DNA from 3 places in the Glaciecola sp. SC05 genome. Region 2 is predicted to be linked to each of the others. Evidence: predicted binding sites of a transcription regulator. Region 2 holds the regulator's gene; each other region holds the start of a gene.
What was found. Region 2 encodes LexA, which represses DNA repair genes until DNA is damaged. Its sites were predicted from a motif close to TACTGTATNNNNATACAGTA; they were not measured.
Positions count from the first base shown of each region.

Region 1: a site for LexA is predicted at 2,287-2,306, ahead of AB9H30_RS10920 (exonuclease domain-containing protein). Genes of this name have one in related genera too.
Region 3: a site for LexA is predicted at 2,534-2,553, ahead of imuA (translesion DNA synthesis-associated protein ImuA). Genes of this name have one in related genera too.

Region 1 covers NZ_JBGIYY010000010.1:99,417-103,710, forward strand. The annotation lists gene AB9H30_RS10910 (hypothetical protein) at 1-43, opposite strand, end outside; gene AB9H30_RS10915 (DcaP family trimeric outer membrane transporter) at 315-1,442, opposite strand; gene AB9H30_RS10920 (exonuclease domain-containing protein) at 2,357-4,294, shown strand, end outside.
Region 2 covers NZ_JBGIYY010000008.1:46,879-51,172, forward strand. The annotation lists gene plsB (glycerol-3-phosphate 1-O-acyltransferase PlsB) at 1-1,397, opposite strand, end outside; gene lexA (transcriptional repressor LexA) at 1,547-2,170, shown strand; gene coxB (cytochrome c oxidase subunit II) at 2,621-3,730, shown strand; gene ctaD (cytochrome c oxidase subunit I) at 3,742-4,294, shown strand, end outside.
Region 3 covers NZ_JBGIYY010000024.1:5,094-9,387, reverse strand. The annotation lists gene AB9H30_RS17620 (DUF885 family protein) at 1-621, shown strand, start outside; gene AB9H30_RS17615 (DUF945 family protein) at 748-2,148, shown strand; gene imuA (translesion DNA synthesis-associated protein ImuA) at 2,568-3,269, shown strand; gene AB9H30_RS17605 (DNA polymerase Y family protein) at 3,285-4,294, shown strand, end outside.

The sequences.
Region 1 (4,294 bases), on a different contig from region 2:
CTATGTCCATGATTTCTATAGATGTTTTATTAGATTGCTGCATATTCATCTCCGTAGTAATGATTCATTCCATGTGCTCCTTACATGGATACTTCATCGGCAATACTAATGATAAGTGAATCTAAGGCAATGGCTTTTTACGACCAAAATATGCAAGCAATTGTCTAGTAAAGGAATTTAATAATTGCACCATCTTTTTAACAACTATTTTTTTAATTGAAGGAGTTTTATACATCTTGCTTAATGTTAAGCAAAAAAAAGCCAGCAAAACGCTGGCTTCAAGTTACGACTGAAAATAACATCTAACAACTCATTTAGAAGGTCATTTTGGCTGAAAATTGTAGATAGTTTGAGTCGATTGCATCAAGTGCTGCGTCATCAATCGCATAATTACCAAACTCTAGCCCAACTTCTAAGTCTTCGTTAATATTCTCTAAGATATTAACCCCCCAATGAGAGCGATCACGATCTAAAATATCGGTCTGTGCAGCACCATAAAACACAGTAGAGCGCATGGTATCTGTCCAAAAATGACGATAGGAAACGGCATAGGCAATGGTACTTTCTACTTCGACTTCATCATTATCAGGGTTGGTTACAATATCAGGCGTCATGCCTGCTGCGACGTAGCGACCAGGGTCACCTACCGATACTTGGAAACGGAAGTCATCTTTACCCGATAGTTTTATTTTTGCAGCAATATTCCCAGCAATCGCCATTTCGTCTAAGCCGCCTTGGTCGACTTTACGCACTAATACACCCGCTGAAGCGACACCCCAGTCTCCACTTGCATTGTAACGAACAACAAAATCTGGAACAGATTCATCAGGATCCGCTTCTGCCCCGCTTAAACCGACTGCGCTAGCAGGTGTGCCACTATCGCCATCACCGTTAGTTTCTGGGTTTTCAATAGCAAACTGCCAGTTGCCGTACGTGTAGCGAATCTGCACATCACGCACGAACACTTCACCAACATGCGGTCCACCAAAATCTAGGGCCTCTGGAAGGGCATGAAGGGGCATAAATGTGCTCCAATTTTGACCAACCATCCAGTTTTTGTATTGAATATAGAATAAGCGTAAGCGGGGGTTAGAGGAGTTACTGATAACTTCGTTACCGCCGCCGCCGTACATATCTAATTCAAAAAAACCGCTCACGTCGCCGTGCGTAATTTTAAAGTTTAGACGCGACTCACGTATGTTAAAGCCCGTTTTATTAGTTTCAATAGCCTGCCCACCAGGTAAGTTGGCTACCCAATAGTCTTGATAACCAATGTCCCCATTTACATGTCTTACATCGACTTTTACATACCCGCCAATAGCAACCTTAGTGGTTTTATCGTCAACGGTAGAAGAAAAGATTTCTACTGCTTGCGCGCTTGTCGCACCCAAGCCAGAGATTACTGCTAGTGCGGCAATTGTTTTGCGAAATGTGTTGTTCATATGTCGTCCTATGTGTGTTGTGTGGAACTAAGCAATTGCGACTCAATGTAAAGAGGAGGACTGGCTTAATGAATAGGAGAAATAGAAAGAGTGTTTTTCCAAATCTCGTATGAGATTTTAGTATTACAACCATCGTCTAAGCATTTAAATTTAATTAAATTCATATATTTCAGATAGTTAAATTAATTAAAGATAAAAATCAGCGGTTTTTCTTTGAATGCAAACAAGATGTAAATTCCTTTTTACAGAATTGTTGATCGACCAAAGTCTCAGAGCTAAATGCCTGAAACCAAGCCAATTTCACGGAAACTAAACGACTTTCGACAGTATAAAGTGGGAATTAATCGTTTGTAGCATGTATCAATCTTCGCTGATCTCGTGCTTTGCGACCATCGTTTAATACCCTATGAACAGCGAAAAGCCGTACACAAAAAACTATCCTCGCAGACCCCGCCAAGGTTGCTGCGATTTTTGCAGGCGAACGATAGATTTGACCTTTCATCATCTGATCCCAAAAAAGATGCATCGGCGCACTTTTTTTAAGAAAAACTTTAATAAAGAAATCCTCGCTCAGGGCATCGACATTTGTCGCCTATGCCATGATGGCATTCATAGCACCTATACAGAAATGGAGCTGGCTAAACATTTTTGTACATTTGATCAACTCCAAAATGATCCAAAGCTTCGCTGTCATTTTGAGTGGGTTAGCAAGCAAAGAGTAAGCAAGTAGGCACTAATATAACAATGTTGCTCATTGCGCGAAATAAGTACTCGATTCAAGAAAAATTTAGACAACACGACTATTAACAAGCGTTTTTGCAAATATAACGAGCCGCCAATTTAATACTGTATTTTTAAACAGCAATTTCATACACTAAGCCGACTAAATTATTCACCTTTAAAAAGGTCAGCCGATGCGAAAGCTGCCTACATTTTACTATTTAACGCACTTTTACGAGTTTTTAGAATTTGTTGAGGGCCCTTGTGCGTCGCTATTGCACCCTCAACATCACGCTTTTTTAAATGCTTTTCATCAGGCAACGAAAGCACAACAGTGCACGCTGGTTAGATGCATCAATCGAAAAACCTCGGCAGTAAAAATTAGCTCCTTACGCTTTGCCGAATTACCCAACATTGCTGAGCTTATCGAGCAGTTAATTGACTTGGGCTGGCTAGCACACCCTGCGATAGAAGACATGCCTGACTGGTTGAACTGCCTGACGAAAGATGAACTTTACGAGGTATATTGCGAATCTGCGCAGACAGATACTCCCACGATCAACAAAAGCGCAGCCAAATCGACACTGCTTAGAGCATTTGATCATCTTCCGGAAGACGCATATGCACAATCAATGGCGGTGAATAGCTTCGTGATGCGCAAAGTCGATCCAATCATCGATTATTTTTTGTTCCTATATTTTGGCAATACAAAATCTCGATTAAATCAGTTCTCGCTGCGCGATCTTGGGGTAATGAATACACGCGAAGAGCAGGCCCAAATGCAAGCTAGGTTTGATTGTAAAGATGCGGCATTAAGCAGTTTTATGCTTTCTAAGTATTTATCGAAAGTCCGGCGTCAACCCCTCGATTCCTATCACATAGTCGAAGGTTTGCTTGCTCAACTTCCAAAAGCCCAAGGCGCAGCAGCACAAGAAAAACACAATGCAGCAGTTTACGAACTAGCCACCGGCATGTTGGACTTTAATCAAACAAAAGCGCTCAGTTTGTTAAAAGAAACGGAGTCTGAACAAGCGCAAGAAAAATGGTGTCGAGAAGCCTATAAAGTTCTCGATCCGAAGCTTGTGCAAACCCATTTAGAAAAAATTATCGACAATCCCATCAGTGACCGCCTGCTGGCCTTTGCTGAAGACTTTTTGGCGCGTAAATACCAACAAAAACGCACGAGTATACTCACCGATATGCTAAGAGAGGGAAATCAACATCTGCAACTAGATGAGGTACATAAAGGCGGGGTTGAGCGCGGCGTAATAGCATACTATGCACAACAAGAGATCACTGCTTACCGAACCGAGAATACGCTCTGGCGAAGCTTATTCGGCCTGGTCTTTTGGCAGGAACTTTTTGAGACCCCAGGCCTAGGACTCGCCACAGAGTTTGACGTCATGCCGATGTGTCTAAAGAAAAATAACTTTTATCAAGCTGCAGGCGAGGCAATACATCTCAAGCTAGATAGTCTCAAACAACCCAATGCATTGATGCGCTTGCTTCACAAAAACGCGACCCAATACTACGGCAAAAGACAGGGAATATTCCACTGGCGCAGTGACATGTTAGCGCAGCTGTCGATATTGGTTGAGCACCTTTCACCGAGTGCCATAATGGCTCAACTGCTGCGTATGAGCCAAGATTGGCAGGCCAGTCATGACGGGTTTCCAGATATCATGGTACTTGAAGCGGGCAAATTGCGGTTTGAAGAAATCAAGGGTGAAGGCGATGTACTGAGGCGAAATCAGCTAAGCTGCATCAAATCTTTACGCGACTGCGGATTTGATGTTCGTATCACCACCGTCGATTTTATTATTGACCCTAATCAGCCTTATGTTGTTGTAGACATTGAGACGACTGGCGGCCGAGCAGGTAATCATAAAATTACCGAAATTGGCATGGTAAAGATGCAGGCGGGCAAAATTATAGAGCGCTGGCAAAGCTTGATTAACCCTCAGCGCCGCATACCCTCAAATATTACGGCACTAACCGGCATCGATAATGACATGGTCAAAGATGCACCCATATTTGCTGACGTTGCTGATGAGGTAGAGAAGTTCACTCAAGACTGCATTTTTGTGGCTCATAATGTGAACTTTGATTACGGCTTTATCAAACAAGAGTTT
Region 2 (4,294 bases):
CCATAGTTTTTAAGCTTACGAATAGCCGAAAATACTTGAGTAGGGGACTCTTTCTTTTTTGACTTTCCCTTTAGCTCTTTCATATAGCTTTTTACTTCCATCACGTGCTCATAGCCAATGTAAACCGGCACAATCGAGACTGGACGTTTGATACCCTTGGTCATAGCTTGCAAAGTCATCGCAAGCATTCCGGTTTTTGGCGGAAGTAGTCTCCCTGTTCGGCTGCGGCCACCTTCTGGGAAGTACTTCACCGAATAGCCTTTGTTAAAGAGTAGCTCGAGATACTCTCTAAATACCGCGGTGTAGAGTTTATTGCCTGCAAAACTCCGCCTTAAAAAGAAAGCCCCGCAGCGCCTGAAAATTCCGCCTACAGGCCAAAAATTAAGGTTAATGCCGGCCGCAATGTGCGGCGTCACCAAGCCCTCGTTATAAATCACGTAGGTAAGCAATAAATAATCCATGTGACTTCTATGACAGGGCACGTAAATTATCTCATGCCCGTTTTTTGCTAACTCTCTGACGCGCTCTGCATGACTGACATCAATACCATCATAAATTTTATTCCAAATTCGTCTGAGTAGTCTGTCGCCAATACGAATGAGGCCCTCTCGATAGTCGGCGGCCACTTCGTCGATATATTTCAGTGCCTCATGACGACAAGCTTCTGGGCTGATAGATTTTTGTCTCGCGTGTTCGTCTATTGCAAGTTTGACTGAAGTAGCGCCTAAAATTGAGTTATATAAGGTTTGTCGCTCGAGCAAGGTAGGGCCACTGAGGGTTTGTCGCTTACGCTGAAAATGCGTCCGCGCCACGCGCACTAGTTTTTGCGCTATCTGTTTGTCGCTGCCATGCAGTTCAGACATTTGTCGCGTAGACACCGGAGCTGAGTAGCTAACGAAGTTGTCTCGCCCAAAAAACAGCACAATAAAAAGCTTTCGGAGCCAGTTTGGAGATGCTTTGATGGCAAATAGCTGTGCAAAGCCGCTTTTTTCTTTACCAGCAGAGCGTCCCCAAGAGATAAACACGGGGATCACCTGTAAATCAATGTCGAGGTGCTCTCTGTGTAAGTGAAAGTATTCTGTAAAAACATCTTCAATGCTGGTTTTTTTAACCCTGCGGGTTAATAAGTTTTGAGGGCGTGTTAGGAAGTAACGTCGTTTGCGCTCAGCGCCAGCGATCTCTATATTTTCAAATGGATTGGGCAAATCTAGGGCTCGGGCCGACTTGGCCAGAGCTAACTGATCGGTAAAGGATTCGGTTTGCAATAAATACACAATAGGTTTCGTTTTATCGATACCTAACTCTTTTTCAATATCCGCAGGCACGCTTTTTACTGAAACTAACCAGCCTATGGCTTTAGATGCTAACCAACGAAAAGCAGAACCAATCTGTGACATGCGCACTCCGAATCAAAGTAAGGCTTAAATATTAACATGCTTTCAGGTACTTATGCCTAGCTTTAAAAAGCAATTATTAAATTAAGAGTATTGCGCTTTGCCAATTAAAGGATATACTCCAACTAACTGTATAGAAAAACAGGCTGGTTATGCGTCCACTAACTCCTAGGCAAGAAGAAGTACTCAAACTCATAAAAACAACCATGATTGATACTGGTATGCCGCCTACTCGTGCAGAAATTGCGAGAGAGCTCGGTTTCAAATCTGCAAACGCCGCTGAAGAACATCTCAAGGCATTGGCGAAGAAGAATGTGATCGAAATCCTACCGGGAACGTCTCGTGGGATAAAGCTCAACTGTCCACTAGAAGACGAAATTGAGCAAGGTATTCCCCTCATTGGTCGGGTGGCAGCAGGTCAACCTATCCTTGCTCAGGAACACATCGACTCGCACTATAAAGTTGACCCAGCAATGTTTCACCCTGGTGCTGACTTTCTGTTAAGAGTTAACGGTATGAGTATGATGAAAATTGGGATAATGGATGGCGATCTATTAGCTGTGCACAAAACTAATAATGTCAGAAACGGCCAAATTGTGGTTGCTAGAATAGATGATGACGTCACCGTAAAACGCTTCGAGAAGAAAGGGCCGCTGGTGATATTGCATGCTGAAAATGACGATTTCTCACCAATAGAAGTCGATCTGCGGACACAATATTTCGAGATAGAAGGGCTTGCAGTAGGCGTTATTAGAGATAACGTAAATTTAAATTAAGACCGCAAAAAAAAGGGCAGTTTCTTCTCAGGAAACTGCCCTTTTTTCTCCTAAAATGATACAAATTTAAGCCATAAACCACCTGAAATTCGCAGAAAAATCTGCTGCCTTTTCTATGTTTTTACAAAAGCTTGCTTGCAAGTTACGTACAACAATATTCACGGCAAATTGGTGATTATTTACGCTCAAAACTTCCATTTGATTAAAAAATAAGCTAACTATTAGTAAATACGAACTGTTTGTATGGTTTTTCTCCAAAAAGTACTAGACGTATCCTTCGGATTGATTAATCATTAGCGAGTTATTCACATTCTAATAACATCGGACGTAGAATTTCTGATTTTGTCTAGAAAAATAACTGGCAAAACAGAACTCGTATTAAGAATACGTCAACCTCAATTTTGGGAGTCAAGTGTGAAGTCGCTGCAAATTACTTTAAGTGCTCTATTGATGAGTGCGCCCATGATGGTACTAGCCACTAGTGCATCAGAGAGATCCGATCTTAACCTTCGCCCTGGCGTGACAGATATCAGCCAAGAAGTTTATGGCCTGCATATGATGATGTTTTACATCTGTATCGCGATTGCGGTCATCGTATTTGGTGTAATGTTTTACTCAATGGTAAAGCACCGTAAATCGAAAGGTGCTAAACCTGCACATTTCCATGACAACGTAAAAGTTGAGATTGCTTGGACGGTAGTGCCGTTTTTGATACTGATTGCAATGGCTGTGCCTGCTGCCAATACTTTGATTGAGATGGAAGATGCATCTAAAGCTGACATTACCGTGCTGGTGACAGGTTCCCAGTGGAAATGGCACTATAAGTATATGGATAATGATGTGGAATTCTTTTCCACCATGGCAACCCAACAAGAGCAAATCCGCAACAAATTTACAAAAGGTGAGAACTACCTACTAGAGGTTGATCGCCCTTTGGTTATTCCTACCGGAAAAAAAGTACGCTTTTTAATTACTTCTGATGACGTTATACATTCATGGTGGGTGCCAGACTTTGCAGTGAAAAAAGATGCAAACCCTGGATTTATAAACGAGGCATGGACTAATGTAAACGTGCCAGGGGTTTACCGCGGCCAATGTGCAGAGCTATGCGGAAAGGATCATGGCTTCATGCCCATCGTAGTTATTGCAAAAGATCCAGTTGACTACGCTGCCTGGATTGACGAGCAAGAAGCGATTGCTTTAAGAGCAAAAGAAGAAGAGCAACGTTTGTTGGCGATGAATATGTCAATGGAAGAACTAATGGCTGATGGCAAAAGAGTACATGAAGCGGTTTGCGCTGCATGTCATATGCCTAACGGCGAAGGCCTAGCTGGCGTATTCCCAGCAATTAAAGGTTCTTCAATTGCATTAAATGACAAGCCTGCACACATCGATATCATTGTGTACGGTAAAGCTGGCACTGCCATGCAGTCATTCGCGAAACAGCTCACCATGTCAGAGATTGCTGCGGTCGTTACATACCAACGTAATGCTTGGGGTAACAACACTGGCGATATGGTACAAGCAAAAGATGTTAACGCCATTATGAATGGCAACTAGGAGATAATTAGATGTCGACGGTAACAGATACTGCACACGGCGCCGATTCACATGATGGTCATGACGATCATCATCACCACATCCCGAAAGGGCTGATGAGATGGGTGCTCACCACAAACCATAAAGATATAGGTACTTTGTATCTGTGGTTTGCGTTTATTATGTTCTTGGTAGGCGGCGCAATGGCTATGGTCATTCGTGCTGAATTATTCCAGCCGGGTTTACAAATCGTTGAACCTAATTTCTTTAATCAGATGACCACCGTGCATGGACTGATAATGGTTTTTGGTGCAGTTATGCCGGCCTTTACAGGACTTGCGAACTGGTTGATCCCCATGATGATTGGGGCGCCAGATATGGCATTGCCACGCATGAATAACTGGAGCTTCTGGATTTTACCGTTTGCTTTCGCTATTTTGTTGGGTTCATTGTTTGTTGAAGGTGGCGGACCAGCCTTTGGTTGGACGTTCTACGCGCCATTATCAACAACGTATAGCGGAGACAGTACGGCGCTATTTGTATTCTCTGTGCATATTATGGGGATCAGTTCAATCATGGGCGCGA
Region 3 (4,294 bases), on a different contig from region 2:
TCGCCGCGCAGCGATGACCAGCCTGGCTACTATTGGGTCAATACCTATGCACTAGATAAACGTCCACTTTACGCCCTTCCAGCTTTAACGCTGCACGAGGCAGTGCCAGGTCATCACTTCCAAATTTCTTTGGCAGCAGAGCTTGAAGGCTTACCAAACGTGCGCCGCAAAACTTATATTTCAGCCTTTGGCGAAGGCTGGGGTTTGTATTCAGAGTTTTTGGGCTTAGAAGTGGGTATTTATGAAGACCCATATGATAATTTTGGGCGTCTAAGCTATGAAATGTGGCGCGCCTGTCGGCTCGTCGTGGATACCGGCATGCATGTATTTGGCTGGAGTCGTGACAAAGCCATGAACTACATGCTTGAAAATACCGCACTCAGCGAGCACAACGTACGCACTGAAATTGATCGCTACATCTCCTGGCCAGCACAAGCGCTGTCTTATAAAATCGGGGAAATAAAAATCAAAGAATTACGCAAAAGAGCTGAAGACGCACTCGGCGATAAGTTTGATTTACGCGCCTTTCATGATGCTGTACTCGCGCACGGCTCAGTACCACTATTTATATTAGAGCGTAATATCGACGACTTTATTGCTAGCGAGCAAGCAAAATCATAGGGCTCGGTATTTAAGCACCGACATTTTCGTTATTACGCATTACTTACTTTAACCATATCCACCATAATTGCTTGATGCTGACCATGATAAGCATCAAGCGGCTTATTTTTTAACAAGGACGTTTTCATGAAAAAACTTCTCTTTATCATCGTTATCTTACTGTTAAGTGTGGCATTGATTGGGCCTAAATTTGCCGGAAATACTTTCAATCAAGGATTGGATAATTACATAGCAGCGGTAAACGAAACCGGTGTTTATCAAGCAAGTATTGTTAACCGCGAACAATCATGGTTTTCTACAGTCGCTGATATCCAAGTAATGCTCAAATTTCAGGGTTTAGCTGGTGCCTCGCAGTTACCTGAATGGAAAATCAACTTACAAGCGCAAGCTCAGCATGGGCCGGTATTGACTAAAAACGGTATGGGCTTGGGATGGTTAGACTGGGCCGTCACCCTTGTAGTAGATGAACTGCCACCCTCACTTAAGGTGCTAGAAGATGGCCCCGTATACCAGGCACTTGGTAAAATGGGCTTATTTGGTGGTACCAGCTATCAAGATCGCATCGCAGCGATGACCTATACCGACGAATCAATCAACCTGACTGCGTCGACAGAAGGCTGGCAAGGCAAGGGTTACTTGTCGGATGATTCAGTGATATATGCAGGCGGTCCGGGCAACATACGTATGAATTTGCCGAATGTATACCGTTTTGAGCTGAATGATTTGGCTGTTTCTTTTGATGCGCAAAGCTCTATCACTGAGATGATCAAAGGCAGCTTTTATGACGGCGCTGCATTAATGACGCTTAAAGAAGTGAAAATTGAAAATTTGATCGACAATACAAATTCGCTACTCGAGCAGCTGTCTTTAAGCAGCACCATCGATTTTGATCAAGATGCAGGCTTAGCCGATTCTAGCCTAGAAGTGAAGCTAGCAACACTGACTACAGCAGATTTCACTTTAAGCGATGCAAATATGGTGATGGAGGTAAATAACTTGCACGAACCATTCTTTATGGCATACCAGCAGATGAATAAAGACATTATGCAGACGCCACAACGCGCCCAAGAAATCATGCAACAAACCATACAAACCCACCTTTTAGGTCAGCTTCAAGTTGAGCCTGAGCTGAACGTTAGCAAACTTAATGCCGTGCTAAACAACGGCAACATAGAGCTCACATCGAGCAACAAACTTGCAGGTGTTAATAGCTTACCGGACACCATGGAAAATAATGATTTTTGGGTTCAGCATATGCAGTCTACTACGCAACTAAACATAGATGATAGTGCAGCCAAATTTATTGCCGCCATGGTAGTTAAACAGCAGCTTGCCGGCAACCCACAAATTGCAGAGATGGATCCTATTGAACTAGAGCAACTCATCGCACAGCAAAGTGAAATGACTTTAGATGGCTTGCTGCAGCAGGGCTTATTTACAGAAACAGAAAATGGCTACAGCATGTCATTTACTTTGCAAGACGGCAAAGCAACTTTAAACAACAGCGCCATACCGCTACCGATGTAATTGTATTTACTTGATAGTCAAAAAATTATCAAATAATAGACACTATTACCCATAAATACGCTAAGCCACTATTTTTTAGTAGATATAAAACCAGCCTACGTGCTGGTTTTGTGTTTTAGCAATATCCAAAAGCTAGGTAAACGAAGTCTAAGATAAGTGCTCGTAAAACCTAGCCAATACATATTACCTCGTAACAAGCCTTATAAAGCGGATGCTGATCAGCATCCTAATACTCTGTTTATGTGCTGATTAATAAGAACATCCATGTTCCGTTATCTTTTATATTAAGACCTCCTTTCAACAATAATCCTTGTTAAATAAATCACTTAAGCTCGTTTAGCCTTATAAATTTGAGAAACGGTTGATCACTTAAACAAAGTATTTATACTGTACATATATACAGTATTTTAGAGTGTCATATGAATCCACTTTTACACGAACTAGAAAGTAAGCAATGGATATGGACAGCTGCAAAAGCCAAGCAAACATCTGCACAAAGCACGCGACTCGAAACCGGTTATGAGGCCTTAGATAAAGCATTATCAGGTGGTTTTCCAAGCGCTGGCATGATCCATATCAACAGCTACTTAGGCTGTGGCGAGCTGCGCTTAATGCTGGAAGTACTGCAAAAAAAAATCAGCCGCACTCGTGATAAACTCTGGATATTTATTGCACCACCGTTTCAATTAAATGCAGAGTTTTTGTTAAGCGAAAATATATCCTTAGAACAACTGGTAGTCATTTATCCCGATACTGACGACGAAGCACTTTGGAGCGCTGAGCAATGCGCTAAAAGCGGGGTATGTGAAGGCATCTTTATATGGCAAAAAAAGCTCTTACATACACAAATACGTAAACTCGAACTAGCGACTTTGCACGGTGCAAGTCACTGTTTTTGGTTTGACAATAGCGAACACGCCACAAGCAATTTGCCCCTTAGTCTATCGCTATCACTGCGGCGAGAAAACGAGCAACTACAGGTTAAAATTAACAAGCAAAAAGTCGGTTGGGCAAAACCTTCTGTCAGTATAAAGCTTCCTTTTAAGTGTCGCACAGGTCCGGCTTTTCGACCTAAGCCCATACCTATAGGCAGCGTAGTTAATATCCATGCTAAGCGTTAACCGAGCTGATCTAAGATGCAATTTGACACTCGCTCCTTGTGGATTTATCTACACTTTACCCGACTCCAACTAAATGTGATTGAGCACAGTCAAATTAGCGATCCTAAAGTGATCTCCGAGCCCCGCGCAATTTATGAAGTAAAACACAATCAGCTCGTACAAATAAATGCTGCAGCACAGGCTCGCGGCATCCAAATAGGTATGGGCTTGGCTAGTGCAAGTTTGCTTTACCCTGATTTAGCCTTGCATGAATACCGCCCTGAAGTTGAAAACAACACCCTTGAACACTTGGCTAATGCCTTGTATTTACTCACCTCTGATATTGTACTGGCACCGCCTCAAGGCTTAATTTTGCGAGCACAGAATATGCTGTCGCTATACGGTGGGATAAAACCTTACTGGCAAGTCATACAGCAATGCCTAAGCAAGCAAGGTTACGAATACCAAAGTGCAGCGGCTTTTTCTATTCAGGCAGCCAAGCTTATGGCGAAACACGGAACGGGAGTCATCACCGAAGAGCGCAGCACAATCAACGACGCATTACAGATATGTGCGCTGAGCTTATCTGACATCGAGCTAAAAGATCTTGAAAAACTCAAACGCATTGGTATTCATAGCATGGCCGAACTCAATCGTGTGCCTTTATCCGAGCTGGCTAATCGACTTAGTCGCGTATCATTAGATGTGGTGTCAGAGCTACGTGGCCAAGCTCCGTCTCGCGTGAGCTTTTTTAAGCCTTTGAGCCAATACGACGATTATATCGAGCTACTCTACGACATCTCTTTAGCTGACAAGCTCCGACCGGTTATTATCCATGCCCTGAATAAGCTCAGCGATTTTTTATATGTGCGCAATGCGCGATGCTTACAAATACACATCGATTTTTATCAGCGCGAACATGCGCCTCTACCGGTAACCTTTGACAGCGCAATGCCTATTTACCGAAGCGCAGACTGGCTCAGTATTATTGAGCTCAAATTAGAGCAACTGAGTTTTCAATCACCCGTATATGCACTCAAGCTACG